3 regions of the Rossellomorea sp. H136 genome follow, and region 3 is predicted to be linked to each of the others. Evidence: riboswitches for the same ligand, from Rfam matches in the RefSeq annotation. Region 3 holds a riboswitch; each other region holds the start of a gene.
The links. A riboswitch is a leader RNA that binds a small molecule or an ion and turns the genes downstream of it on or off. The one in region 3 is predicted to bind S-adenosylmethionine.

Region 1 (9,997 bases), 1.1 Mb from region 3:
AGGTTCGTCGCCTCTTGAGGAACGGCTACTTTACTGCCTTTCGGTAAGTCTTCTACCGATTTATATTTTTCCGAATAGATTCCCATCGGCGCGATGATCGTCGTGCCGATCGGTACAAGGTCCAGATTATGTTCTTCAACGAAAGAATCAAAATACGAGATCGTCTGGAAGGCGTTCAGGTCGATATCCCCATCGGCCAGCGCCTGGTTCGGTCTCACGTAATCGGCAAACTCCACAATCTCGATTTCAATCCCTTCCTTCGCTGCTTTCTCCTTCATATACTCCCAAATCGGCACCCCAGATCCATTCACTCCGACCTTAACGACTTCTTCTTCACCTGAGCCGGATGCACTGTTTCCCGAGCAGCCGCTCAAGATAAGGGTGAATAATAGAATGGCGATACTTGCCAGGCTGATTGATTTTTTCATATTCCTCTCTCCTAACGTCTCCTAATGATTTTTGATAATGTGTTCCCTGCTGTCTGTAGTCCCTGCACCATCACGATTAAAATGATGACAGTCACGATCATGACGGATGTTTCAAATCGCTGATATCCGTAAGCAATGGCCAGATCCCCGAGGCCACCGCCACCGACTGCCCCGGCCATGGCCGATGCACCGACAAGGCCGATGGTCGCGATCGTGATATTCAGGACCAATGTACTCAATGCTTCCGGAATGAGGATCCCAAAAATGATCTGCCACGGCCCGGCCCCCATGGACTCCGCCGCTTCAATGACACCCGGTTCCACTTCAAGGAGCGAGCTCTCTACCAGTCTTGCAATATACGGTGCCGCAAATACGACAAGCGGCACGACCGCTGCCGCCGTTCCGATCGATGTGCCTACTACCAATCTTGTAAAGGGGATGATGGCCACCATCAAGATGATGAACGGGATCGAACGAAACACGTTGATGATGCTGCTCAATACGGAAAAGACGACTTTATTTTCAAGTAAGTGCCCCTTCCGCGTGACCACGACGATGATGCCGAGGGGAAGCCCAATCAACGTTGCAAACAGGAGGGAGAATGACACCATCGCAACGGTATCCCATGTCGCTTCTATAATTCTTGGCCAGAATAATTCCCAGTTAACTTGCACGCTTCTCCACCTCGCTTACGAATAATCTGTTCTTCCAATAATCCAGGATCTCTTCCGTTTCTTTCTTGCTGCCAATGATCTGTACGATGAGATTCCCGAACGGCTTGCCCTGGAGTTCCGTAATCTGGCCGAATAATACATTGATATGGGCATTGAATTTCTTTGCCGTTTCGGAAAGGATCGGCGTACCCGTCGAATCACCCTTGAAAATGAGGCGGCAGATGCGCCCTTCTTTGCTGTCATTCAATTTGTCGAGAACCGATGCCGGCAGCTGATCATTCATGACACTCTTCACAAAATTTTTCGTCGTCGGGGTCTGCGGGTTGGAAAAGATATCAAAGACGCTTCCCTCTTCAACGATTTCTCCATTTTCCATGACAGCGACCTTATCACAGATTTCCCGGATGACCCCCATTTCGTGGGTGATCATCACAATCGTAATACCATACTCAGCATTGATTCTCTTTAATAAGTTCAAAATCGATTCCGTCGTCTGAGGATCAAGTGCGGATGTTGCTTCATCGCAGAGCAGAATCGAAGGCGATGTCGCCAGGGCTCTTGCTATCCCCACCCTTTGCTTCTGCCCTCCTGACAGTTGATCCGGATAATGCTTCGCTTTATCTTCAAGTCCGACAAACGCGAGCAACTCCCTTACTCTCTCGCTGATTTTTTCTTTTGGCCATTTTGCAAGTTTCAGAGGATAAGCGATATTCCCTGCCACCGTCCGGGATTGAAATAGATTAAAATGCTGAAAAATCATCCCGATGCGGTGCCGCTCTTTCCTCAGATCGATTGCCGACTGATCTTTCAGGCTGCGCCCCTCTATGAAAATATCACCCGACGATGGTTTCTCTAAAAAATTGAGACAGCGTACAAGCGTGCTTTTTCCCGCTCCGCTGAATCCGATCACACCATAAATCTCTCCCCTCTTCACTTCGAAGGAAACATTCTTCAAAGCGGTGAATGGGCCATCCTTTGTCTCAAATACTTTCGTAACATTCTGAACTCTGATCATACAGGACTTGCTCCTTTCGCTATGTATTCTTCTTGAAGCCTGTGTTTGAAGGACATGGCTGAAAATAAAAAGTGCCCCCCTTCATAAGAAGAGAGGCACAAATATGTATATGTCCACTCTTCTCATCTTTCAAGTCATATGACTTGATGGAATTGGCACGGTATTCATAAGAACCCGTTGCCGAGGTATCGCAGGGCCAGTCCCTCCACCTCTCTGGATAAGAAGATATCGCTTTATTAAGTTAAATTATTTATGATGCGTTTAAGCATTAGGGTTATGGTAAAGGATTTAAATTGGTTTGTCAATCCTGTTTTTGAATTAATTGTATTACGGAGGACTAATCAAATTGGGCACTATAACTAGTCTTCAATTAGTTGTTGAATATTTTACGCTTTTCAAGTAAATCGCTAAGATTCTTCATTCATACTTTACTTCATCGTGAACATTAGTAGTTTACAAGAAAGCCAAGGTTACACCTCTCAACCCCCAAAACAATTATGCTATACTAAAAGAAAAAACAATATTCAGACTATTCAAAGGGGCAAAATACATGAAACCAAACATAATCGACATCGTCCAATCCCAAGTCATCGCTTCCATAAAGGAAGAAAAAGACTTGGAAAAGGCCATACAGTCAAACGCCAACATCGTGTTCATCCTTACCGGCAGTTTGATTACGATGGACGGGTATCTGAAAAAACTGAAGGAAGCCGGTAAAACCACGTTTATTCATATTGATTTCATCGATGGACTGTCCAATACGAAGAGTGCCATTAAATACATAGCAGAAATTTGGAAGCCGGCTGGCATCATTACAACCAGGAGCAACCTGATCAAATATGCAAAAGAAGAAGGCTTAATGACGATCCAGCGCCTTTTTCTTATCGACCGCAATGCCCTTGTCAAAGGAATTGATATCGCACAGAACTGCAAGCCGGATGCCCTTGAAGTCCTTCCTGGTCTTATGCCGTCCGTCATTGATAAACTGACAACAATGACTGCGCTGCCCATCATCGCTGGTGGCCTGATCGGTAATAAGCAGGATATTCTGAATGGACTAAGAGCCGGTGCCCTCGCCATTTCTTCCGGGGATCCGAAACTCTGGAATCTGGATTTTTAACCAAAAAGGGCTCAACCTCTGGGAGAATTCGGTATATTATCGAAGCAAGGTTAGTTGAAAATCTGAGTAAAATAAATGAGGTGTTGTATGTCAGATATTAGTATTAAATTAATAAGTGCAGACAATTGGCGAGAAGCACTTGAACTTTCCGTCCACGATGAACAACTGAAATTCGTTGCATCTATTCATCCTCCCGTCGCTATTGCTCTTGCTAAAGCGTATATAAGACCAGGTGGAAAAATGGTAGAGCCATATGGCATTTACAATCAAAATAAGATGGTAGGCTATTTCAATCTGCATTATACACCAGGCAGTAAAGATGACTACTGGTTGTTTCATTTTTTCATAGATAAAAGATTTCAAAGAACCGGATTGGGCTCAAAAACGTTAAAAGAAGTAATCAAACATATTAAAACCACCAATCATTCTTGTAATCGTTTGAATTTAACGGTTCATCCCGAAAATGAAGCAGGGAGATTATTTTATTTGAAATTTGGTTTTTCAGAAGAAAATATAATGACCTTTGATGAACCCACTTTTTCCATTTTGATATAACATTAAGAAAAGGCACACGAATTCACTTGGAAATCCGTGTGCCTTTTCCTTGGTGATTTTAAATTTCGTAACTGAACTGCATACACTGGAGTTGAGCTCACTTTCACGTTCCCACCTTTTTTTCTGCATCGTCTGTCTTTCTTTTTTTCCTGATCCACGGGAGGCGCACTGACGTGATATCCCTCTCTTCAAAGATATTACCTATCTTGGTAATGATGAAGGTTACCAGTGTTGCGAAGATGACTATAGAATAAAATCCAGCTCCAATGCCGATTCCGATTCCCCCAACGTAAAAAATCATCGCAGCTGAAGTCAGGCCTTTTACCCGCAACCCATCTTTCAGGATCACTCCTGCACCGAGGAATCCGAGTCCCGATACGATTTGCGCTGCCAGACGAAACGGGTCCATTACTTTTCCGCTGTCCGGTAGACTGAGCATCTCCGCACCTTCGATCGAGACGATTGTAATCAATGTACATGCCACCGATACATACGTATATGTTTTTAAACCAGCGGGCTTATTTTTCGATGTCCTGTCCCATCCAATGATGAATCCTAATACAGCACTGACCAAAATCCGGAAATAGATATCATGCTGCCAGAAGAATCCCGATACCTCATTCATGTAATGCGTCATTCCGCCATCCTCCTTAAACTAAAAAGAGACCGCGCCACAAAACGAATGCCTGATTTCTCCACCCCATTGTGAAAAAATCATACAATTCGCTTCATAGGTGATCTCTTCTCCTCTTCCTACCAAGCTTCATTTCTCATAATATTCCTTTTATCATACACCAATCTTTCTTTCATTTCAATGATATATCTAAAAATTCTAAATTTTCTAGAATGGCCATTGCCACCCCCAAGCGCTCATTGTATGATGGAGTTAGTAAGATTATATAGCGGGTAGAGATGAGGAGAACCCTGTGTCAATCGCGTGTACGTTTATCGTGCACTCCATTGCCATGGGGTTCTTTTCATTTATACATAAATAACATTTTAAAGGAGGAAATGAAGTTGAAAAACAGATCAATTAGCAGGTTAGCCCTTCTTGCTTTAGGATTCGTAGGACTATTATTGCTTCATGCTCACAGTGCAAGCGCGAATGAATCCACTCCACCTCTTGTCATCACGGAAATCGTCACCAAATCCGCAGGAATAGGACAGCCCTATGAGTACGTCGAAATCTATAATACGGCCTCAGAAGCAATCAATCTACAAGATTATCAACTCCAATACTTCACGAGTAACTTCTCAAGCCCGGCCAACCGATGGCCCATCGAAGACAAGACCATCCAGCCAAAAGAGTCCCTGGTCCTCTGGTTAAAGAAATTCGCTTATCCTGATATACCTCTATGGGACTTCAACTCCAACTATGACATGTATCTCACTGCCGATGACGTATACGAAATCAAGCTGACGACATCAGGTCAAGGATTGCATGACAGCAGCCTTCGCCAAGTAGGAATTGCTGATGCTGATGACAATATCCTTAGTACCGCGTTAATCAATGATGGGGAAGTCGATGGCATCACAAACCGCAGTATCATTTACCAGGCAACCAGCTCAGCTGAGATGATGAAGTTAGGCAACGATGAACCACCAACTCCTGCCGTTTTACTGCCTGAACAAGTGTCAGGTTCTACTACACCATCTAACCTGACTGCAACTCCCGCCAACCAATCGATTACCCTTGAGTGGGAAGCTTCAGAAGGTGCAGTCTCCTATACGATCTACCACTCTGATGGAACGACCACCTCTACAGATGCGACCATTTCAATCATTGATGGATTGGAAAATGGGCAGGCATATACATTCCGGGTGACAGCTGTGGACTCGGAAGGAAACGAATCCCCTGCAACAAAAGAAGTCCGGGTTGTCCCACAGGAGGTCGTGGACAGCGAAGCCCCAGCCACGCCTTCCGGACTTAAAGCAAATCCAGGGAGCGATCATGTAAAGTTGCTTTGGACTGCCAATACAGAAAGCGATCTTGCCGGATACCGCGTCTACATCAACGGAACACTTTACGGCACAGTCGCTGCTGACAAAACGAGTTTGATCGTATCCCCTCTGGAATTAAAGAGGGAGTACACTTTAGAAGTAACTGCACTCGATCAAGTCGGAAATGAATCGGAAGCTTCTGCTCCACTCGTCACAGGACCGACAGAAAACGTACCGACACCAAACCTGCTGATCACCGAATTGATTCCGAACACAGATAACTATGCAGGCTACGATGCATTCGAATACTTTGAGCTTTATAATAACAGCCCGGACCCGATCGATCTGAAAGGGTATCGATTTGCCTCCTATAACTGGGATGAAGAAATCGGGGACACTCACATTTTGAAGCCTTGGGATACTGTGGTGGTCTGGACTAGAAATGCATCCATCAGCCCTATTTCCCTCGAAGCATTTAATTATAACTATTTCTATTCGTACAAAAGCAAGTATCTTCAAGAAGAGGATACGATCGTCCTCGGTGATATCGCCGGCCTGGTCAACGGCGGCAATACACTGACCGTTTATGATCCTGATGGACTCGAAGTCGTCAGAGCCGAATATTCCGGAGAGGACGTTTCTCTAAAACAAACCGTCACCTATTCCTATCCTCAGGATAATACCCGGACAATGGAAAAATTGGCAGCTGGCCAATATCCGACTCCGGGATGGGTTGTTGAAGATCAAGCACCTGATCGTCCCGTGTCAGATGAAGAAACACCGATATCACCGACCAACCTTGAGGCAACTCCGGGCAACGGGGAAGCTGTTTTAACCTGGGACGCTTCAACTGAATCCGATCTATACCGTTATCACATTTACAAAGATGGCGAACTTGAATACTCCGTAGATCCATCCCAGACAGCATTTACGATATATACATTAGTTGGTAATCAAACATACACGTTACAAGTAAGCGCAGAAGATACATCAGGGAATGTATCGGAGAAATCAGCGCCTGTACTCGTAACGCCGGAACACCAGCTCATCACCCAGGTTGAACGGTCGGAACATGAGAAAGATCCAGTCTACCAGGATCTGTGGGATATCAGTTCCGACGGCCCGGTGATCGCCGGACTATCACAAGGACTCGTTCCTCAAGGATTGACTTATTATAAGAAAAAAGACTGGCTCCTTACCATCGGCTACGTCGATGATGGGATCCGACCGGGCACCATTACCGTTACAGATCGCAGTACTGGAGAATTAGTGAAGTCCGTTGTCCTTTACAATACGGACGGCACACCGTATACCGGTCATGCAGGCGGTGTGACCGTCAGTCGCGATCACGGCTGGGTAGCATCCGAAAATCACTTATTCAGCTTCGATTTAAGCGAACTGGAACAAGCAGAAAATAACGGGGAAATCCAGTTCACAAAACAGATTCCCATCCCCGTCGAAGCGGCTTACACCGTTTATGATGAAGGCATCCTCTGGGTCGGGGAATTCTATGAGGCAAACTCCTATCCGACTGATCCATCGCATCATATCGAGAACCGGGACGGGGAAATGCACTATGCATGGATGATCGGGTTTGATTTGGAACGAAACAACGACATGCTTAGTGAAGCGCATTGGAATGGCTCGCCTGACCACAATGCCGTGCCGGATTACGTTCTCTCGACCACAGGAAAAGTTCAGGGAGCCATCATGCAGAAGGCGGCAAGGAATGGCGTCACTCTCAGTACCTCCTATGGAAGAGCCAACGACAGCGTGCTGTACCGATATGAATACCCGTTAAAAGAAGACCCTCATGCCCATGTTACGGTTGGAGGAAAGCAAGTACCTCTCTGGTTCCTTGATGCTCACACGGCAAAACCGCGTCAGAGCATAGAAGCCATTCCGATGCCAGAGGGAATTGTGGAAGTAAAAAAAGAGCTCTACGTCGTATTTGAATCCGGAGCAGATAAATATCGTTATACGACCACCTACCCGATGGATCGGATGCTCAAAATCGATATGAAGAAATTGATGAAGGATGATAAAGGGTTGTAATAGCACGAAAAACGAAGCGGCGTTCAATCTAACTGGTTCCGTTTAGGGAGGGAAAACCTTATATTATAACATTGTATTCAGACAGCGAAAAAACCCAGAATCATTAGGATCTGGGTTTTTTCCAGTGTGTGCTGAATGGTAGGGGACTGCTTGCAGCTAGCGTACGGATGCTTTAGCGAGGGACCCTACGCACTTCCCCTCGCCATCTAAAAGAGTCAATAGTGACAAAAACACTCAAAAGAAATTTCATTTCTCCTACACGTTATAATCTTCGAACTCTGCACACTTGAAAAAAGTTTTGGTTTATAACTCATGCCTAACAGTTGATTGGAACGGAAGGGGCTCGACTCCTGCGGGAATAGCCGGAAAGTTGAGACCCCGCAGCGCAAAGCCCGAGGAGGCTCCACTCACGCCCCGCGGAAAGCGAGCACCTGGGGTGGAAATCAACCAGCCCTAGCTTTATTAAAAACAACAAAGTTTTCATAAAACTCTATACACGAGATCAAATCCCTTTCAAAGCATCTTTATAGCGCTGATAATATGCTTCAACATTGTTCAACAGCAGTAATTCAGTATATAGGTATACTTTCATATTGAAGTTATTGAAATCAATAGTAGTAAGCTCCTGTATTTTTTTGATTCTATAATTCAAGGTGTTCGGATGGATGAACAATTCATTAGCGGTCTGTTTACCCTTACCGTCATTCGCCAGGAACACTTCAAGTGTCCGGAGCAGATTTGTCTGTTTCTTGACATCATTATTGATCAATGACAACAAGTCATCACTATAATAATCCTTTGAAGTGTTTTTTTCATAAAGGGTTGGCAAGTACCGATAAATTCCCAATTGAGCAAATTCCCGCGGCATCGATTCAGGGCGCGGACTGATGAAGTTAGCGGTCTCTATGACTTCTGACGCTTCCAAGAAGCTCTTTCTCATTTGATATAACGTGGTGTATTCCTTTCCGACCCCGATCAGGAAATTGTAGAATTCTTCCTCGCCTGTTTGCTCCTTCACTTTTTCAACTAGATCTCTGGCTAATTCCAGGGAAGAAGACGGTGTCTCTGCTTTGCCGTAGAGAACAAGAATGACTTGGTATTCCGTTCGTAACGAATAAATGTTTGTTTGGAAACGGGATTCCTGGACCAGCTTCTCAAGTTGGTCCAGCATGGACTTATATTGCGACGATGTGATGGAATAAACGGCTACCGTGAACCGTTTCGGCAGTGTCAGCTTGACAAGGGATGCATCATGGCGGAGTTGGCTTTCACTTCCATACTCGTGTTGCAGGAGGTGCCACAGTACTTCTTCTTTTCTGTCCTTTTTGATATTGACCTTTGCGAACATATCATTGATCAGGTTTCCAAGGTGCGGGGAGATTTCTTCAAGGAAAGCGAGCTCTTCGTTTTCGAGGAGTCGGCTGGATTCCTGGACCCAAATATATCCCATCGTGTTTCCCAGGTATTTTGCGGCAATGACGACACGCTGGTGGAATCCTAACTCTTCCATCGCTTGAACCCGGATCGGATCAGAATGCTTTTCGAGCTGGTGTACGATCCCTTCTTTTTTCAGTCGATCGATGATGAAGACCGGACATTTTTTCGTGAGGATCGTCTTTTGCTGTGTTTGATCGAATTTATTAGAAGAGGAACTGTATGAAATTAATTCAAAATTTTTGTTTTCAATGATCACGGGATTGCCTAATTTCGAACTGATTAATTCCGTTGCTTTATGAATATCTTCTGTTTGGAGGATTAAATCATGTGCTTCCATAGGAATCTTACCTTTCCACGAGTGTTAATGATTCCTATTATAACGTTAAATCCCTGAATAAAAAATGAAAAGCTCCCCCTTGTAGGGAGAGCTTTTGCCATAAGAAGCTTGACCTGTATGTGAAGCATGAAGTAATCGGGATTTAGAATCATCCCCGAGTTACATTATTCCTCATCCATAAACGGATAGGCAATGTCTGTCGTTGGAGCAAAGTTTTCTTTAACAATACGAGGACTGGTCCAACGAATCATGTTGAATACAGAACCTGCTTTATCGTTTGTACCAGATCCGCGAGAACCGCCGAATGGCTGTTGATTGATCACCGCACCGGTTGGTTTATCGTTGATATAGAAGTTTCCAGCTGCACCGGATAAGCGGCGTTCCAAGTGCATAATGGCTTGACGATCTTGTGCAAAGATCGCGCCTGTTAATGCG
Region 2 (9,997 bases), 350 kb from region 3:
TACCTGCAAAAATAGACGAGAAAGAACTTTTTAAAGTGATTGCTGGATCTTTTACGAAGCGTGATAACGCTGATAATCGAGTAAATGAGCTGAAAAGAAAAGGCATTAATTCGTTCATTGATACTGCGGTCATTTCAGGGAAAACGTATTACAGGGTCCAAACTGGTGCTTTTGCAGAAAGGGTTAACGCAGAAAACCAAGTGAACAGCCTGAAAAAAATGGGTATTGAAGCATTTATCTTAGTAAGAGTTGACGATAACCCTAAGCCCCCTGTACCGTCTCCGACTGATCCGCCAAAACCGACACAGCCTCCTCAGCCACCGGGAATACAGTATTCGATCATGGGTATATCTGTATTACGAGCTGAACAACTAAATGACTTTGCGAGAACGATTAACCGTGATGCTCCACTTTTAGGGAGATTTTATCACTTTTACGGGAATCTTTATGGAATTAGAGGAGACGTTGCTTACGCTCAAGCGATACATGAAACCAACTATTTCAGGTTCACTGGCCAAGTCAAACCAAATCAAAATAACTATGCAGGGATTGGTACTACCGGTCCTGGTAATGACGGAGCATCATTTAAGACTCCAGAGGAAGGGGTTCTTGCTCATATTCAGCATCTGTACGCATATGCATCAACCAATCCAATTCCACAAGGACAATCACTCGTAGATCCCCGTTTTTCATTAGTCACACGAGGGAGCGCCAAAAATTGGACAGACTTGAACGGAAAGTGGGCAGTGCCAGGTACCACCTATGGACAAAGCATCCTATCTGTTTTTAATAGAAACATACAAAATGCGATAAAAAGAATGGATGAACAAAAAATTGTGTTAAATGATACTCTTGGGAAATTGAAATGATGTTAGTTGAGTGCCGTGATGGATGGCACTCTTTTTAGCTTGGAAGAGGACCAGTGAATATTTGTCTCTTTTATCATAATCCTTTGCTCCAGAGCTAATACTAAACGTATGTTCGGGAGGTGAAACAGATGGAAAAGAAGAGCTTTGAACAGATTTATGAAGAATACAAGAAGCAAGGTAAATTTCAAGCTAAAGTAGAAATGGCTCAGGAGCTTACAACTGGTGCGGAACAGATTGTAGCCGTTCGCCGAAATGCCGAAGACGATCTCATCGCTTTTAGAACCGAAAGTGGGAGAGAGCTGGATTATATCACTGCACTTGAAGAAGCAAAGTCAGGAAAACTGGCTCATGTCGATGTGATTCATCGGTATGGAAGAGATGTTCTTCGCAGTGAACCCGACGGCTTAAAAGAGAATAACCTTAGTGAACTTCCTTCTTTTTAACAATAATAAAATCGAGCTTAAAACTGGAATTAGTTTTAAGCTCGATTTTATTAATAAGGGAATGCTTTATTAATCCTGAATTAATCCTATTCCACCTTCAGTCTTCTTCTCTTAATAAATGATAGATCATTCGTTCCCGGTCATCAAAAAATTGCTTCATAATCTTATAATGACTCGTATCTTCCAATGATGAGTCTAGTAAACCTTCTTCTGTTAATTCAATCAGGGAAGAAGAAGGGTATGCCATCAGAATGGGTGAGTGAGTGGCAATAATGAACTGGGAGTCATCATTCACAAGTTCATGTATCCTGGAGAGCATGGATAACTGCCTTAAGGGGGAGAGTGCAGCTTCGGGCTCATCCAGGATGTAAATCCCTTTCCCTCGAAAACGATTCATAAAGGTTGAGAAAAAGGCTTCTCCGTGTGATTGCTCGTGAAGTGATTTCCCTCCAAATGAGTCAATCACTCGTGGCCCTAAAGAGGGCTGCTGATCCATTTCTTCAATATTCGTCGCAACATTGTAAAAGCTTTCTGCTCTCAAGAAAAAACCGTCCTTAGGTCGATCGACACCTCTCACAATTTTCAAGTACTTATTGAGATTCGAATATGAATCATACGTGGAGAATGAAAAGTTCAGCGTACCTCCTTCAGGATTAAAACCAATGGCCATTGCAATGGCCTCAAGAAGAGTTGATTTCCCCATTCCATTTTCCCCCACAATAAATGTAACATTGGGGTGAAGGGAGAGGTCTGTCAGGCTCCGAATACTCGGAATATGAAAAGGATACGAATGAAAGGAAGGAACGTTTTCCCTATGAAGTGACACTTTTCGAATATAAGGCTGAGAAAATAAAGACATTATGTCCCTCCTTTTTATCTATAGGTTAGCATAATTAAACAGAATCCGGGTATAAAAAAATGCCATCACTATTTACGTAATGGCATTCCATTTAATAATCCTATCTTGAAGGTTCGAGAAGAACAACACTTTCTATCGTTGTAGCCAAAAGGCGAATGTCTGTAAACTCTTCAACTTTCATTGAATCCATATATGTGATTTGAAAACAATCCCTGTCCAACTGGTAGGTAACGGTCATAACAGGTGAGTGATCATGACTTGATATCGTATGAACAATCTCACTATCCTTGAATTCCTTAAGAGTCTTGAGCATGGTTACGATATTTTCTAGTGACATATAACATGTCTCCCTTCTACTGCTCGAGGGATTGACTAAATACAGTCTCGTAGACCCAATGAAACTAAATTATAACATATAAACGTATAAATAGAAACGTTTGTTCTGAAAGTGACTGGAAATGAGCTCTTTGTCACAGATATCATACGTATACCCCCTTTCTTGACGTCATATGATGTAAGAAAAAGGGAGGTGGGTGATGAGATGGTAAATCAACTTTCAAGAAGTGACCCCTCCAAATTGAACTATCCAGACGATATGCTGGCCATTATCCGGAATGGATTAAATCCAACTAAGTCTAAAAAAGTGATCATCATTGGAGCAGGAATGAGTGGTTTAGTCGCAGCTTCTCTACTGAAAAATGCCGGGCATGACGTAACGATATTAGAAGGAAATAAACGAATCGGAGGCAGGGTATATACAGTTCGCAAGCCATTCACACCCGGTAATTATTTGGATCTGGGAGCCATGAGGATTCCCGATAACCACAAGTTAGTGTTCGAGTATATCAGAAAATTCAATCTGCCCTATCAAGAATTCATCAATAATTCTCCGAGAGATTTACTATTAGTAAACAATATCCTGACAACAAGAGAACAATACGAAAAAAATCCAGACATTCTACAGTATCCTTTACCAGAAAAAGAAAGGGGAAAAACAGCTTCAGAATTATTCCTTGAAGCAACCAGCCCCTTTATCGAATTATATAGAAACAGTGACTATGAGGAACAGCAAAAATTAATAAAAAAATACTCTGGCTATTCTATGGGACAATTTCTAGCAAATAACCCATACGGTAAATCATTATCCTTTAATGCCATCCGAAAAATCAATGTCATTCTCGGAATAGAAGGATTCCCTGAATTCTCGTTCGTCGACATATTAAAAGACATCATTTTTCCTATATTCAGGAAACAAACAAAATTTTATCAAATAAAGGGAGGAAACGACCACTTACCTTATGGATTTGTCCAAGAGCTTGGGACACATATTCTACTGAATCAAAAAGTGACCCACATTATTCAATCCGATGGCGGTGTAAGCGTTCGGGCAGTAGATTGCGTAGACGGATTGGTTCAGGAATACAATGCCGATTATGTCATAGTAACCATCCCTTTTACTGTCTTCCAGTATATCGATGTCATACCTTATGAATCAATATCCTTCAAAAAGTGGCAGGCGATTCGGGAAGTAACGAATGTTCCATCCGTGAAAATAGGAATCGAATTTCGTCGTCGCTTCTGGGAAGATTTGAATTACGGAAACATCGTGTCAGATCTCCCTACACGCTTTACTTTTATGCCGAGTCACGACAAGGGTAGCAACAAACCGGGGGTCATGTTAGCGAGTTACAGCTGGGGACAGAATGCACTCTTATGGAACAGCAAATCAAAAGAAGAAATCATCAAAGAAGTTTTAGAAGACCTCTTTAAAATATATGGTGAACAGGTGTATACAGAAATGCTGAACTTTGTAGTCTACAACTGGAGTAAAAACCCATTCTCTGCAGGATGTTTTACCCTTTATACCCCTGGTCAGGCAATTGATATCGGGGATTATATCAAGAAACCTGAAGGCAAAATTCATTTTGCCGGAGAGCACACGTCCTCTTTTCATGGTTGGATTGAAGGGGCGATAGAGTCGGCGGTGAGGGCAGCCAATGAAGTGAATAGCAGATAAGGGTTTAATAAGTATGGGTTTGCTCATGCGTTTGTTTGTATAGGAGTTTTTTAATAGAGAATATAAAATCAATAATATTTTATTGGAAAACAATAAATCTCATTATATAATTTAGAAAAACATGGTATCAGAGGTGTGATATGAAACGAGGAACGACGATTTTTCTAAAAGGGGCAGTAATGGCAATAGGAGCGATTGTATTCATACTTTGTGTTGTCTGGTTGCCAACCATGGCAAAGCATTCGGCTGATCTATTTCCGGAATTCGCTTATTTGAAATGGCCGATTCTAATAGGGTTATACTTAACTGTGGTTCCATTTAATTTAGCGCTGTATCAAGCTTTTAAGCTTTTAAAGTTTATTGAAGAGAACGCTTTTTCAGCGAAAGCAATAGTGGCTCTTCACCGAATAAAACTGTATGCCTTACTGATTACTGCCATTTATGTGGCAGGTATGGTGTTTCTACTAATCCAAAATGCTCTTCATCCGGGTATTGCTATGGTTGGGATCATAATCAGCTTTGCGTCTGTCACCATTTCGATTTTCGCAGCAGTCCTTCAAGAATTACTACGAAATGCACTTAAACTAAAATCTGAAAATGACTTCACGGTATGAGGAACTAGGAAATCCGACCGAATCCCGGAAAAAACCTTCTACTCTATCAACCCCCTGCATAAAGTTAACTATTAAATACTTTATATAGGGGTACTGATGATGTCGTATAAGTCTCGAAACAACAATAGCTTAGTCCCACTAGTATTCGTCTCTATGAAGGCCATCATTCGGGTAGTATTGATCGGTATTATCTTCATGTACTTGACCGTATGGTTGATCTCGTCAACAGCCATTAAATTGAGGGTGGATAGTTTACTGTATTCATCGATGTCGGAACTAGTACCGAAGGAAACGTTTCTTATGTTGTTGTCACAGGAAATGACAGGATTGCGAGTTACAAACGAGGCGGAATTAAACAGTGATTTTGATTGGTTGGAAAGCGTCACGAATGTTTCACTTCTTGATCCACGAAGTTTATTTGGACGGGAAATCCCAGGAATCGAAAATTATCATACTCACATAGCCGTTGCGGGGAAAGGGACAGACATTACGAACCTCCCAAATGAATCACCGGCTCCTACAGAAGATCAGTTGAAAGATCAGGAAATCGATCAGAGTCAAATCGATCAGGCAAACAATAACTCGGGAGACGGAGTTCAAGAGATTGATGAAAAATCTGTCTACATCTATCATTCACACAGTTGGGAAGCGTTTAGCCCGCTGATTAAGAATAACGATTCGAAAGATCCAGCGAGTACTAACGAAAAGGTGAACGTCATTGCTGTCGGATCCAAATTAAAACAAGAGCTTGAAGCACGGGGTATTGGAGCGGTTCAGGATAAGACAGATGTAAACAAAGCACTCAAAGACAAGTCATGGACATATTTTGAATCCTATCAGTTATCAAGGGGGCTAGTACAAGAAGCCATCGCCCAAAACGATGACTTAACATACCTGATTGATATCCATCGGGATTCACAGCCACGAAACATCACTACCAAAACCATTAACGGTAAAAACTACGCACGCTTGTTTTTTATCGTAGGGAAAGAAAACAAAAACTTTGAAAAGAACCTTAAGATCGCAAAGGATTTGAATGCTAAACTGGAAGGAAAATATCCTGGCATCAGCCGGGGAGTCTTCATCAAAACAAAAGCTGAAGGTAACGGGGTCTACAATCAGGACCTAACCGAGAGAGCCATGTTGCTTGAGTTTGGTGGAGTGGAAAACAATTTAGTGGAATTGTATAACTCTACAGAAGCTTTTGCAGAGATCTTTGCAGAGTATCACCAGAAGGATGCTGTAGAGGTGAATGCACAATAAGTGACAGAGATAAGACGTATGCCGTGTGGTGGACGTCTTTTTTTTGTTCCCGAGGAGAGAGGTTCCCGTAACGGCCACAATATGAACTAGTTTTCTTCCTCCAACGAAACCCCAAATAAAATAAGGAAGCAGCAATCCACTTCCTTGGATCGCTGCTTTTTTAACTGCTTAATTTCCCACAATTTCTCCAATGAATGGACCCAACATCGCTATGTGGATGGCATTCCTTTTGAAGATATTTGTATTCGTCCTCAAGTTCTTGCAGCGTCAATTCGAATAATTGTTTGTCTCCTTTTTTGAAAATGTTGTGGACAATTAACTTGTTTATTAACTCATTTCTTCGATTATGAATTGCTTCCTGAAGGATTTCCCCCATTTTTGATCACTCCTCTTATTAGTATACGAATAAAGGAAGTGGCTCATTTATTAAAAAGAGCCCTCTTCCTAGTAGTAGATAAGAAGAAGGCTTTATGTATCAAACTTCAACTCATCTTCCAAGCGAAATGCTTGTGGAATTAGCACAGTGTTCTATGATGTAGAATCTGTTGCTGAGGCATCATCGGGCCAGTCCCTATACCTCTCTGGATAAGTGGTTATATAGTTGTCATGGATTTCTTATATTATATATATAAGTATTCATAGTTGTCAACTGGGAATTAAGTGTTCGATAAAGATTATAGGATAGAAGGGGGGATTGAAACCTGGAATATAAATGTGGAACTAACCTTCATTCCTATATTTTTTACCATTTCAGACACAGAATCTTTTTCTTATCAACAAAAAACATGATAATCTGTATACATAAACGCAATTATTGGAGTGAAACGTATGAAGACAGTGGTTGTCGTAGGTGGAGGAATTACGGGATTAACAGCTCTGTACCATCTTCAAAAAATGTCCATGGAACGAGAAATAGATATCGAGTTAATCCTAATCGAGCGAGATCGGCAGCTCGGCGGCAAAATTAGAACCATAAGAGAAGGCGAATTCATTATGGAAGCAGGAGCAGATTCCATCGTAGTTCGAAATGAAGGGGTTCTGTCTTTAGTTGAGGAACTTCAACTTCAAGAGGAACTCGTCTATAATGAAACAGGCACATCATACATATACACAAATGGCGAATTACACAAGATTCCCCAAGACACGATTTTCGGAATTCCCATGTCCGTTGAGTCTCTTAAAAATAGCACTCTGGTGTCAGAGGAAGGGAAGATTGACGCTCTTAAAGACTTTGAAACGGAAAACACGCGATTTACAAAAGAAAGTTCCATCGGTGAATTTCTAGAAGCATTCCTGGGTAAGGAACTTGTTGAGAAGCAGGTAGCTCCAGTACTATCAGGGGTATACTCTGGAAATTTGCATAAGCTCACAATGGCTTCGACACTCCCATACTTACTTGAATATAAAAATGATTACGGCAGTATCATTAAAGGTTTATCTGCAAATAAGCAAAAATTCCAGGGGGCATCCAATAAAAAATTCATCTCGTTTAAAAATGGTTTATCAACCCTCATTGAACGTTTAGAAGAAAAATGTTTCAGTGGGACAATTTTAAAGGGGGTAGAAACAACTAAGCTACACAAGAATGGAGATAAATATGAGCTGACTCTTAATGGCCGTGGTAGAATTCAAGCGGATTATGTGGTATTTGCAACACCTCATGACGTAACCCAGAAGATTCTGACTCATGAAAAACTTGAACCTGATTTTAACAAATTGAAAAACTCATCACTTATTTCGATTTACCTTGGATTTAACATTCCAGATGAGGAACTTCCTGCAGATGGTACAGGCTTTATCGTATCAAATGGCAGAGATGTGAAATGTGATGCATGCACGTGGACGAGTCGGAAGTGGAAGCATACGTCCAATAATCAAAACCTTTTATTGAGACTTTTTTATAAAAGTACAAACCCTCATTACAATGAGTTGAAAGAGTATAGCGAGGCAGAACTTGTGAGGACAGCACTTGAAGATATCAGAAAAAGTGTCGGCATAGACGGAGATCCGGTTTCTGTGGAAGTAACGAACTGGAAAGACCTAATGCCAAACTATCATCTTGAGCACAGTCAGTCCGTGCAATGGTTAAATAAAAATCTTGCAACCGAACTTCCACGTGTGAAGCTGGCAGGTGCTTCATACTTTGGAGTGGGCATTGGCGCGTGTATTCAAAACGGGAAGAAGACCGCAGAATGGATTATAGATGATTTAAAGGAGAAAGTTTGATTACTTTTACTTCATTTTTTAGAAAAGGAGAGATAAAGAATAAAGAAAAAGAGTTTGGAATTTTCCAAGCTCTTTTCCTTTGTGTTTGCACGAGTTATTAAATCATTCGTCATTCTCCATTTTCTTTTTGAAATATTCAATGGTATTCTCTAAACCTGAGTTCAGATCATATTGAGGTTCCCAATTTAGATGGTGTAGAGCTTTCGAATTTGAGAGGTAACTGTGTAAAATGTCTCCTTCCCGTTTCGCTTCGTAGTTTGGCTGTTGCGAAGAGTGGAGTTGGTTTGAAAGTAAGGTGTAGAGTAGGTTGACTGTTGTTTGCGTGTTGGTGCCGATATTGATGACTTGGTCGTCAGCGTTTGTGATGGCAAGAAGGTTTGCCCGGGCTACGTCCTCTACGTAAACAAAGTCCCGAGTCTGGCTTCCATCCCCAAAAATGATTGGTGTTTCATTGTTTAATAGTTGCTCAATAAAAATGCTTATAACTCCGCCTTCACCATCGCATCTTTGCCTCGGTCCGTACACATTGGCGTAGCGCAAAATAGTGTACGGAAGATCATAGAGCTTATTAAATAGTTTGATATAGGTTTCTGATACTAATTTTGAGGTACCGTAGAAGGAAATCGGACTTGTAGAACTCCCTTCATGAATCACCTCATTTGTATAACCATATACTGCACTGGAAGAGGAGAAGATGAATTTTTTTACACCGTATCTGGTGCTGTACTCCAACAACTTTACGGTTCCTAATACATTGACTGCCGCATCTTCTGCAGGATTTTCCAGTGATTTAGCTACGCTCACTTGGGCAGCGAGGTGCATAACGATGTCGGGTTTTTCTTTTTTGAAAATTCTTTCAATTTCATCGGATAATAGATTTTTTCTATATATTTTGACTCCACTTGGCACGTTTTCCTCCCTGCCATTAGAGAAGTTGTCTAGAATAATTGGGGTGTGGCCTTCAGCGAGCAGTAAATCTATGAGTTGTGAGCCGATAAATCCGGCACCGCCTGTAACTAAAATCTTCATGTATAATCGTGGATCAGTTCATTCTCCCTCATGATGAGTCTCCTTTCTTCATAAATATGTTTGATAGATCTGTTCAATTTTTCTAGTCATAACCTGGCTGGTTAAGTGTTGACGAGCATAAGATTCAGCAGCGTTAGCAAACCTATGACGTTCTTCCTTATTTGTTATGAAACGCTTTATCGCATGTGCCAGCTGTTCGACGTTACCAGGTTCACAAAGAATGCCTGTTTCTTCATGTTGAACCATTTCCGGGATACCGCCACATGTGGTGGAGATGACCGCTTGCCTGGAAAACATTGCTTCCATGACGGATAGGGGAAAGTTGTCATTCACAGTTGCTAATACATAGATGTCCGACATCGAAAGAATATGGGGTATATCGTGTCGTTTCCCAAAAAAGATCACGTTATTTAGCTTGAGTTCTTTCGCTTGTTCAATCAGTTTTTCCTTCATGACACCATCTCCGACAATCCATACTTCTACATTAGTCAGGTATTCACGAATCTTGGACAATGCTTCCAAGAGAAATTCATGACCTTTGCGTGGGGACAGTCGGGAGACACACGTCAGGATAATGTTTTCATGATTTTCATGAGGAAGTGATTTGAAATCGATGCCCGTATGAACGGTGACCATCCTTTCATCTTTTGCACCGAAATCCATTAAGTTAGGTCGAA
Region 3 (9,997 bases):
ATATAGAAACTCTCCTGAAAGAAGGTAGGAAGAACGGAGACTTTCATGAGGACTTTGACGTATCGATTGTAGCTTTTGGAATTCTCGGTATGATGAATTGGAGCTATCAATGGTATAAGCCTGATGGTGCGAAATCCGATCAGGAAATTGCCCAGACTTTTGTCGATATGGTATTAAAAGGGATTGAGACAGAGTAAATGGGAAATCATCTAAAGGATTTCCTTATGAATAACATACCAACTGGTTAGTATTTATATAGGGAGATGACGGGCTAATGGAAACCATTACGGTAACGAGTAGATTTTGCGAAACGGATGCATTAGGTCATATCAACAATACAACTTATTTTGTTTATTTAGAAGAAGCAAGAATTAAATTCTTTCAATCACTCGGATTTGATATGGATGTGAAAGACTGGCGGTTTATTCTCGCTTCAACCAAATGTGACTTTGTGTCACAAGGGTATTTTAATCAAGAGTTAAAGATCACCACCTATCTATCAAAAATTGGATCGAAGAGCTTTCAGTTAGAGCATGACATTTTATGTGCGAACACCCATCAATTGATTGCAAAGGGAAATGCGGTGATCGTTTATTTTGATTTTCTTGAGCAGCAAAGCAAAATGATCCCTGAGTTGTTAAAGGCGCAGTTAAACACTCATTTGCGCTCAGAGAAAACTGAATATTCTTAATGTTGGAGGGGTAAGATGTCTGAAAAAACTGGGTATGAAACGGTATCGGTGCGAGAAGGAGAAGAGCTGAATACTACCAATCTAAAAAGCTTTTTGAATGAGCATTTCCCTCACCTCCTTCATGAAGAGCTCTCTATTAAACAATTTTCTGCAGGACACTCAAATCTTACGTATCTACTTAAAATGGGTGAATGGGAAGGTGTACTGAGACGTCCTCCATTAGGACCTGTCGCCCCGAAGGCTCACGATATGAAAAGAGAATATAGGATTCTTTCAGAAATTCAACCATTATTCTGTGTTACACCTGAGCCGTATGTATTCTCTGATGATGAAAGGATCGTAGGCAGCCCATTTTTCATCATGGAGCGAAAAAAAGGTGAAGTATTTGATACTTCCTTTCCCCCTCATCTCCATGTGACACCAGATATCTGCAGGAAAATATCGGAGGAAATGGTTTCTAAACTGGTCGATCTTCATTCCATTGATCACAGAAAAACAACTCTTCATGAAATCAGTAAGCCCGAACACTTTATGGAAAGACAAGTATATGGATGGATCAAACGTTACGAGCGTACCAAAACAAGTGAGATTCGCGAAGTGGATCAGCTGACACACTGGTTGATAAAGAATGTTCCAGGAAATGCTGAATCGACAATCATTCATTATGATTTTAAATTAAACAATTCCATGTTTTCTTCTGACCTTAAATCTATGGTGGGGTTATTTGACTGGGAGATGGCGACCGTTGGTGATCCTCTTGCTGATTTAGGTGTCGCTATGGGGTATTGGATACAAAATGATGATCCAGAGTTATTAAAATTTGGTCTTGGGAAGCCTCCAGTAACGATCATGGACGGTTTTTACAGCAGAAGACAATTTATCGAAGAATATGCCAGGAAAAGTAGTAGAGACGTGAACAATATCCATTTTTATTTATCTTTTGCTTATTTTAAGCTCGCAGTCATTGTGCAACAAATCTATTACCGTTTTAAGATGGGGCAAACCAGCGATTCACGATTTTCTCAATTTGATCGGTTTGCGAAATCGTTGATCACCCTGGGAAGTCAAGCAGCATTTGATCGCCAGGAATAAAGACAAGGAGATGAATGAAAACGATGAAATCCTCTTTACTACTAGAAACAACTGACCGGGTAATGACATTGACATTAAATAGACCGGATAGCTTGAATTCCTTTGATGAGAACATGCTTACGGGAATCGTTGAAGCACTAGAGCAGGCAGAGCGTAATCAGGAAATCAGAGCCATTGTGATTCGCGGTGCCGGGAGGGCCTTTTCTGCAGGTGGCGACGTGAAAACGATGGGGAGTGCCACTTCAAACGAAGTCTATGAACACATCGGGATATTAAATACATGCATTAAAGCACTAAAAGAAATAGATAAACCGGTCATCGCCTCGGTACACGGCTTTGCAGCAGGTGCCGGTTTTAATTTAGCCCTGGCCTGTGATTTGATTATCGCTTCAGAAGATAGTCAATTCGCTTTAAGCTTCTCTAAAGTAGGTCTTATTTCCGATGGCGGAGGTTCGTATTTTCTTCCACGCATAATCGGTCCACATTTAGCGAAAGAATTCTTCTTTTCAGGAGAACCTGTGACAGCGGGAAGAATGTATAACTTAGGTGTGGTAAACCGTATTGTCCCTTTTGAACGACTTGATGAGGAAACAACTGATTGGGCTAGAGAGTTAGCCTTAGGGCCAAGTAAAGCTTATGGAATGATGAAGAAAATGATTGATCGTTCATTCACCTCATCTTTGGATGAGATACTTGAACAAGAACGAATCACACAAACCTTGATGATTACAACTGAAGATCATGGTGAGGGAGTTTCAGCATTTAAAAACAAAAGAAGACCATCGTTTTCTGGAAAATAGGAGGGATTAGGATGAAAGCCATTCAGTTCAGGGAGTTTGGAAGCCCAAATGTATTAGAAAATGTGGACATAAATGTTCCGACGCCTCGGGGTAGAGAAGTCCTTATTGATGTTCATGCATCTGCAGTCAATTATGCTGATACAGCAAGACGGGAAGGGCAATATGTGGTAAAAACTCCACTCCCATATATCCCGGGTTCTGAAGTGGCGGGAATCGTCACTGAAGTGGGAGAAGATGTGAAGAGAGTAAGAAAAGGAGACCGGGTTGTAGCCATGATGGATTCCGGAGGTTATGCAGAATTTGCCCTGACAGATGAGCGTTCATTGATCCCCCTCCCATATGGATTGGGTTTCAAGGAAGCGGCCGCGATCCCTGTTCAAGGATTAAGTGCCTATCACATATTAAAAACCTTGGGAAGGTTGCAGCAGGGAGAAACCGTCCTCATTCATGCAGCGGCTGGTGGAGTAGGCCTGCTTGCCGTCCAACTGGCAAAACGATTTGGTGCAGGTAAGATCATCGCTACGGCCAGCACAGAAGAAAAATTACGTCTGGCTGAGGATATGGGAGCGAATGTGTTAGTCAACTACACTCAAGAGGGCTGGGAATCAGAAGTTCTGGAAGCCACAAATGGAAAGGGTGTAAACCTGGCATTGGAAATGGCCGGCGGTGATGTTTTCTATAAAACGTTAAAATGTCTCGACTATTTCGGAAGAATGGTGATTTACGGAGTAGCAAGCGGAGAGCAGAGCAGATTTTATCCTTCTTCTTTGATGGCAAAGAATCAGTCTGTTATCGGGTTCTTCCTACCTCCTCTCATGAGAGATGCTGAACTGACCCAGAAAACCCTTCATGAAATCTTTCATTATGTAGCGTCCGGGGAATTGAAAGTAACGGTTGGACATGTATTTCCTTTAGAAGATGCAGCTAAGGTTCATACACTCATGCAAGCAAGAAAAACGGTAGGAAAGGTAATCCTGAAGCCATAATACTAACCAGTTAGTATACGATCCATTTTATAGGGGGGAACCGGGATGAACTTACGGTTATCAGATGAACAAAGGATGATCCAAAAAACCATCCGTAAATTTGTTGAGAAAGAACTAATACCTTTAGAAAATGAAGTGCTAAGAAATGAACGGGAAGGAAAACCAAGTCTTTCCCCGGAAAAAAGGAGCGAGCTGCAGTTAAAAGCAAAGGAAGCAGGGTTCTGGGGGATCAATACACCAGAAGAGTATGGCGGAGCGGAACTCGGGCAAATGATGATGGCCATTGTTTATATGGAAATCTCTAAAACCTTTGTGCCTTTCAGTTTCGGTGGTTATGCAGATAACATCCTATACTATGCCAACGAAGAACAGAAAAAGAACTATTTGATCCCCACGATAAACGGAGAGAAAAAGTCCTGCTTTGCCATGACGGAACCGGGAGCTGGATCCGATACTCAAAACATTCGGATGACCGCAGTGAAGGATGGAAATGAGTGGGTGTTAAATGGTGAAAAAACGTTTATTACTGGCGGAAATGAAGCAGACTTTGTCATGGTCATGGCGGTGACCGATAAGGAAAAGCATCGGAGAACGGGTCGGGAAGGAGTAACCTGTTTTATAGCCGATCGAAGTATGGGTTGGACATCCGAATACATTCATACCATGGGGGAATGGGGACCGGCCAGTCTGTTTTTTGATGACGTGCGGGTACCTGAAGAAAATATTCTCGGTGAAATCGATGGTGGTTACAATCTGGGGCTGGAATGGATCGGGTTCGCACGCTGGATTGTTGGTGCACAAGCGGTAGGCGCAGCAGAACGTTTACTGCAAATGGCGATTGATTATTCCAAAGAAAGAGAGACATTTGGAAAGCCAATCGCGGATCGACAGGCGATTCAATGGCAGATTGCTGATTCTGCCGTGGAAATTGAAGCTGCCAGATGGCTTGTGTTAAATGCAGCATTCACGCTGGATCAAGGAGAAGATAATCGCCATGTTGCATCGATTGCCAAACTGTACGGATCGAACATGGGAAATCGGGTAGTGGATCGGGTCCTTCAAATTCACGGAGGGATGGGCTACACAAGAGAACTTCCGATTGAACGCTGGTATCGTGAAGCAAGATTGTGGCGTATTTATGATGGAACTGATGAAATTCAAAAACTGATCATTTCTCGGAATCTATTAAAAGGGCATGTGAAAGTGGGCCAATTTGTTTAAAGGGATAAGGAGGTAATGTAAATGGGTGAAAGATTCAGAGGGAAAGTAGCTTTAGTAACAGGCGGGAGCCGGGGGATCGGTAAAGCGATTGCCAAGCTCTTTGCAGGAGAAGGGGCAAAGGTTGCCATCATTGACGTGAATGAAGAGGCACTCTTGGAAGTCAGTGAGGAATTGAGAGAGTATGAAATATATACAAGAATTGCGAATGTAGTAGAATTCAAAGAAGTAGAAGAGGCCGTCAACGAAGTCTTTGAAACTTTCGGGGCCGTTGACATTGTTGTCAACAATGCAGGAGTCATCAGAGATAACCTGTTGTTTAAAATGACTGATACAGATTGGCAAACGGTCATGGATGTGCATTTGAAAGGATCATTTAACGTAGCGAAAGCAGCGCAAGGTTATATGGTGAAGAACAGGTATGGCCGGATGATTAATATCTCTTCTACCTCGGCACTCGGTAACCGGGGACAGGCAAATTACGCTACGGCTAAAGCTGGTCTTCAAGGCTTAACGAAAACTTTGGCTATAGAGCTAGGTCCTCTTGGTATTACGACAAATGCAGTAGCCCCCGGATTCATCGAAACGGAAATGACTAGAGAAACGGCTATGCGAATCGGAATTACCTTTGAAGAACTGGTGGAAGCAAGTCTTCAAGGAATTCCTGTCGGAAGAAGCGGGCAACCGGAAGATATAGCGAATGCAGTGGCGTTTTTTGCGGATGAAAGATCGTCATTCGTTAATGGACAAATCCTCTACGTAGCTGGAGGGCCGAAAGCCTAATGGGAGAAAGAGGTGAAGGATATGTTTCAATCTTATATCGGTAAACGCTCGACTTCCGTAGAAAATTGTGTAGAAAAAGGAGCGGTTCATAAGTTTGCCGAAGCCATCGGTGATCCACATCCCATTTATGTGGATGAAGAAGTAGGAAAAAGGTCCAGATACAGGGGGAATATTGCCCCCCCTACTTTTCCACGAGTGTTCGACTATGGAACAATTGAAGGTTTTCATTTACCGAATGTCGGGTTAATTCATGGGGAACAATCTTTTCAATATGAAAGACCACTGAAGGTCGGGGAACGTATTCAGTGTTATACGGAGATAAAAGATTACTATGAGCGGAAAGGATCGGGTGGAACACTTGGCTTTCTTGTAATCGAAGATATCGGTGAAGACTCAGGAGGGAATAGGATTTTCACCTCCGAGGCGATTGTCATTATCACTGAAACGGTCAGAGAGAGGTTGGGAAAATGACTATACTATCATCCATTAATATAGGTGAAACGATTCCCATTGTCGAATTAGCTCCAGTCTCGAGAATCGACTTAATCAAATATGCAGGAGCATCTGGGGATTATAACCCCATTCATACGATCGATGAGGAAGCCCATAAACTGGGTCTTCCAGGAATCATTGCTCATGGTATGTGGACAATGGGCAATGTCACCAGGCTTTTTAGTGATCATTATGAAGAAGGATTTATCAAAGATTACACCGTCCGCTTTAAAGGGATGGTTTTTTTGGACGATGTTATTACATTGATTGCAGAAGTATCAGAAAAACAGGATGATCTCTTACATTTTAAAGTCTTTGCCGTCAATCAGGACCAGAAGAAAGTGATCGAGGGTAAATTGATGTTTCAATTATTTTGAGCATTCATGTGAAAATTGTGTCCTATAGCTTTCATAAAGCGAATAGAAATAAAGAGAATTAATGTTCTGAAAGAAAAAATAAGTCAAAAGACTTAAATCCGATAGAAAAACTCGGGTTGACTTCCCTGAAGAATGTGGTATTATTTAGAATATTAAAATTAATAACTCTTATCCAGAGTGGTGGAGGGATCTGGCCCCGCGAAGCCCAGCAACCTACGTTATGTAAGGTGCTAATTCCAGCAAAATGTGAAGTCATTTTGGAAGATAAGGTATCCTTACCTGAACAACCTTCCAAAATGGAAGGTTGTTTTTTCATTCATGATTTTCTGGATAAGATGAAAATTGGGGGAATCAAGTGACTAAAGAAAATAATCAAGAGGCACAGTATGATGTAGTAGTCGAGAAGATCACTTCGATGTTGAAGACGATGAGTTTTGGATCAATTACCATTGTGGTTCAGGACGGTAAAGTCATTCAATTGGAGAAAAACGAGAAAGTGCGAATTAAATAAGCTGACTAGACAAACTAGAGGCGCATAACACAGATAAGGGAAATCCCTATATCTTGTTATCGCCTCTTTTTGTTTGGATGAGCGGGAAAGGGGTGTATCATGTTAACCTATCAAACTTGGAAAAAACCATCTGTCCAATTTGAAATTGATCCGGTATATAAAGGAGCTGTAAACGTACTTGAGTGGACGTATGATCATTATGGTGAGAGTGTCGTATATGCATGTAGTTTTGGGATAGAAGGGATCGTATTAATCGACCTCTTAACCAAAGTACAACCGGAAGCAACCATAGTATTTCTTGATACAGGTGTTCATTTCAAGCAAACCTACGAAACGATTGAAAAGGTGAAGGAGAAGTATCCTGGTATCACCATTTATATGAAAAAGCCTGAATTAACGCTCCAAGAGCAAGCAGAAACATATGGAGATAGGTTGTGGGAGAGAAATCCGAACCAATGCTGTCAAATTCGAAAGCTCGACCCTTTAAAAGAAACCTTATCCAAAGGAAATGCCTGGATTTCAGGATTAAGAAGGGAGCAATCACCGACAAGGAGTCAGGTTGAATTCATCAATAAGGATGACAAGTTTCAATCGGTTAAGATTTGTCCTTTGATTCACTGGACTTGGAAGGAGATTTGGAGGTATGTCCATAAACATAACCTATCCTATAATCCTCTTCATGATCAGGGGTATCCAAGTATCGGATGCTTCCATTGTACAACTCCAGCCATAGACATCAATGATCTCCGCTCAGGAAGATGGAAAGGAAAAGGGAAAACCGAATGCGGTCTTCATTAAAAGGGGTGACATTCTTTGATTGAAGTAATCGCCCTGATCATAAGTTTGTTTTTCGCTATGAACATTGGTGCCAGTGGAGCGGCAGCATCGATGGGTGTTGCGTATGGTGCAGGAGCCATAAAGAACATCAGGGTTGCATTATGGATCTGCGCAGCCGGTGTCCTGAGCGGGGCGGTATTAGGTGGAGGAGAAGTAGTTAAAACCATAAGTTCAGGGATTATCCCTCAGCATGTACTCTCCATCAAAATCGTGGTCATCATATTGTTATCCGCCACCATTTCCTTGTTTCTGGCGAATGTGATCGGGATCCCGCTGTCTACAAGTGAAGTAACGGTCGGAGCGGTTGTAGGAGTCGGAGTCGCATATCAAGTTCTTTATGTGAAGTCACTCTTAACGATCATGTCATTCTGGGTGATTGTCCCGGTCATTGCCTTCGGAGTTACGTGGGTATTCGGTATAGGTTTAGTAAAGCTTGAAAAGCGCGGTTTCCATTTTGAAAAAAAATGGCTTGCGTACCTTTTGATTATCGCCGGGTTCTTTGAAGCCTTTTCGGCAGGGATGAATAATGTAGCCAACGCCGTCGGTCCATTAGTGGGTGCGGGTTTACTGTCTCCCTCCCGTGGGATTTGGCTGGGTGGATTGTTCGTTGCCCTCGGAGCTGTCTTACTGGGGAAAAAAGTAGTGGAAACAAACGGGAAAAAAATTACACAATATTCAAAAGCCGAAGGAATTCTCATATCCTTTACGGGAGCGATCCTGGTGATTGTGAGCTCACTGTATGGATTACCGATCCCGCTGACTCAGGTTACTTCGTCCTCTATCATAGGCCTCGGGATGGCGAAGAACGGCAAACATATGCTGCAAAAGAAAATTGTCAAAAAAATCGTCAAAATATGGGTGGTCTCTCCCCTTATTTCACTCAGTATTTCATATTTTTTAGTAAAGCTCGTGATTGATAGCGATCTGTATTCGATCGTGGTTCCAATATGCGTCATTATCGCTACTGTGGGAGCATTATCCCTTATGCGTGTGATCAATGAAGAAAGGCGATCCGTTCACGAAGACGGAGGCGGAATTTAATCTTAATTCCGATTAAAACAATATGTTAAGGAGGATAAATGATGAGTTTACAGCCCCACGGAGGAAAGCTTGTTCAATCATATTTACCAGAAGAACCCTATGAGGATATTCTCAATGAGATCACTTTAGACGAAACCGCATTAAGTGATTTGGAACTCATTGGAATAGGTGCTTACAGCCCTATAAATGGATTCTTGACCGAAGTTGATTATCAACATGTGGTGGAAACATTACGATTGCGAAATGGCAATGTGTGGAGTATTCCGATTACCCTCCCCATTGGAAAAGAAAAAGCAAGAGACGTAAAGAAAGGCTTAAAGAGTCGCCTTGTTTATAAGGGAGAAACCTATGGACTCATTGAGGTGGAGGATATTTATGAACCAGATAAACAGAAAGAAGCCCTTCTCGTATACGGAACCACCGACGCTGATCATCCAGGTGTCAAGAAATTATTCCAACGGGGAGATGTGTACGTAGGTGGGAAAATCAGTCTTATTAAACGTCTTTCCAAACCTTTCACCGAGTATACATTTGACCCAAATGAAACAAGAAAGTTTTTTAAGGAAAAGGGATGGAAAACGATTGTCGGATTTCAAACGAGAAATCCTGTTCACAGGGCCCATGAGTATATTCAGAAAACGGCATTGGAGACCGTTGATGCACTCTTCTTAAATCCGTTGGTAGGAGAAACAAAGGCGGATGATATCTCAGCGGGCATCAGAATGGAGAGTTATGAAGTTCTGTTACAGAACTATTACCCTAAAGATCGTGTGTTTTTAGGAGTCTTCCCTGCTGCCATGAGGTACGCGGGTCCAAGGGAAGCCATCTTCCATGCACTGGTACGAAAAAATTATGGATGCACGCATTTTATCGTCGGGAGAGATCATGCAGGTGTTGGCGATTATTATGGTACCTATGATGCGCAGAAAATATTTGATCAGTTCAGTGAAAGTGAGATAGGGATTACCCCTCTCCGCTTCGAGCATAGTTTTTACTGTGAGAGGTGCGAAGGGATGGCGACTACGAAAACATGTCCTCATGATAAGAACGATCACGTTATTTTGTCAGGGACAAAAGTGAGAGGGATGCTCCGCAACGGGGAAGTTCCCCCTTCAACGTTCAGTCGCCCTGAAGTGATCGAAGTGTTAATTAGAGGTCTAAAACAAGAA

Region 1: another riboswitch for S-adenosylmethionine. It lies ahead of ACYH0O_RS19205 (methionine ABC transporter ATP-binding protein); the one in region 3 lies ahead of ACYH0O_RS13515 (YezD family protein).
Region 2: another riboswitch for S-adenosylmethionine. It lies ahead of ACYH0O_RS11705 (Fur-regulated basic protein FbpA); the one in region 3 lies ahead of ACYH0O_RS13515 (YezD family protein).

What each region holds. Positions count from the first base shown of each region.
Region 1 covers NZ_CM166371.1:3,748,841-3,758,837, forward strand. Annotated here, with positions in the region: gene ACYH0O_RS19195 (MetQ/NlpA family ABC transporter substrate-binding protein) at 1-428, opposite strand, end outside; gene ACYH0O_RS19200 (methionine ABC transporter permease) at 440-1,102, opposite strand; gene ACYH0O_RS19205 (methionine ABC transporter ATP-binding protein) at 1,092-2,117, opposite strand; SAM riboswitch class I at 2,237-2,341, opposite strand; gene ACYH0O_RS19210 (glycerol-3-phosphate responsive antiterminator) at 2,668-3,237, shown strand; gene ACYH0O_RS19215 (GNAT family N-acetyltransferase) at 3,325-3,792, shown strand; gene ACYH0O_RS19220 (MgtC/SapB family protein) at 3,896-4,417, opposite strand; gene ACYH0O_RS19225 (lamin tail domain-containing protein) at 4,810-7,788, shown strand; gene ACYH0O_RS19230 (PucR family transcriptional regulator) at 8,291-9,562, opposite strand; gene pruA (L-glutamate gamma-semialdehyde dehydrogenase) at 9,727-9,997, opposite strand, start outside.
Region 2 covers NZ_CM166371.1:2,336,769-2,346,765, forward strand. Annotated here, with positions in the region: gene ACYH0O_RS11670 (N-acetylmuramoyl-L-alanine amidase) at 1-869, shown strand, start outside; gene ACYH0O_RS11675 (DUF3892 domain-containing protein) at 998-1,312, shown strand; gene ACYH0O_RS11680 (AAA family ATPase) at 1,410-2,171, opposite strand; gene ACYH0O_RS11685 (hypothetical protein) at 2,272-2,508, opposite strand; gene ACYH0O_RS11690 (flavin monoamine oxidase family protein) at 2,713-4,188, shown strand; gene ACYH0O_RS11695 (DUF2975 domain-containing protein) at 4,329-4,802, shown strand; gene spoIIP (stage II sporulation protein P) at 4,899-6,065, shown strand; gene ACYH0O_RS11705 (Fur-regulated basic protein FbpA) at 6,226-6,441, opposite strand; SAM riboswitch class I at 6,550-6,657, opposite strand; gene ACYH0O_RS11710 (protoporphyrinogen oxidase) at 6,894-8,291, shown strand; gene ACYH0O_RS11715 (NAD-dependent epimerase/dehydratase family protein) at 8,394-9,320, opposite strand; gene ACYH0O_RS11720 (glycosyltransferase family 4 protein) at 9,369-9,997, opposite strand, start outside.
Region 3 covers NZ_CM166371.1:2,681,836-2,691,832, reverse strand. Annotated here, with positions in the region: gene ACYH0O_RS13560 (TetR/AcrR family transcriptional regulator) at 1-197, shown strand, start outside; gene ACYH0O_RS13555 (acyl-CoA thioesterase) at 275-691, shown strand; gene ACYH0O_RS13550 (phosphotransferase family protein) at 707-1,783, shown strand; gene ACYH0O_RS13545 (enoyl-CoA hydratase/isomerase family protein) at 1,798-2,583, shown strand; gene ACYH0O_RS13540 (quinone oxidoreductase family protein) at 2,595-3,569, shown strand; gene ACYH0O_RS13535 (acyl-CoA dehydrogenase family protein) at 3,615-4,790, shown strand; gene fabG (3-oxoacyl-ACP reductase FabG) at 4,812-5,570, shown strand; gene ACYH0O_RS13525 (MaoC family dehydratase N-terminal domain-containing protein) at 5,592-6,041, shown strand; gene ACYH0O_RS13520 (MaoC/PaaZ C-terminal domain-containing protein) at 6,038-6,439, shown strand; SAM riboswitch class I at 6,605-6,710, shown strand; gene ACYH0O_RS13515 (YezD family protein) at 6,795-6,950, shown strand; gene ACYH0O_RS13510 (phosphoadenylyl-sulfate reductase) at 7,050-7,748, shown strand; gene ACYH0O_RS13505 (inorganic phosphate transporter) at 7,767-8,828, shown strand; gene sat (sulfate adenylyltransferase) at 8,870-9,997, shown strand, end outside.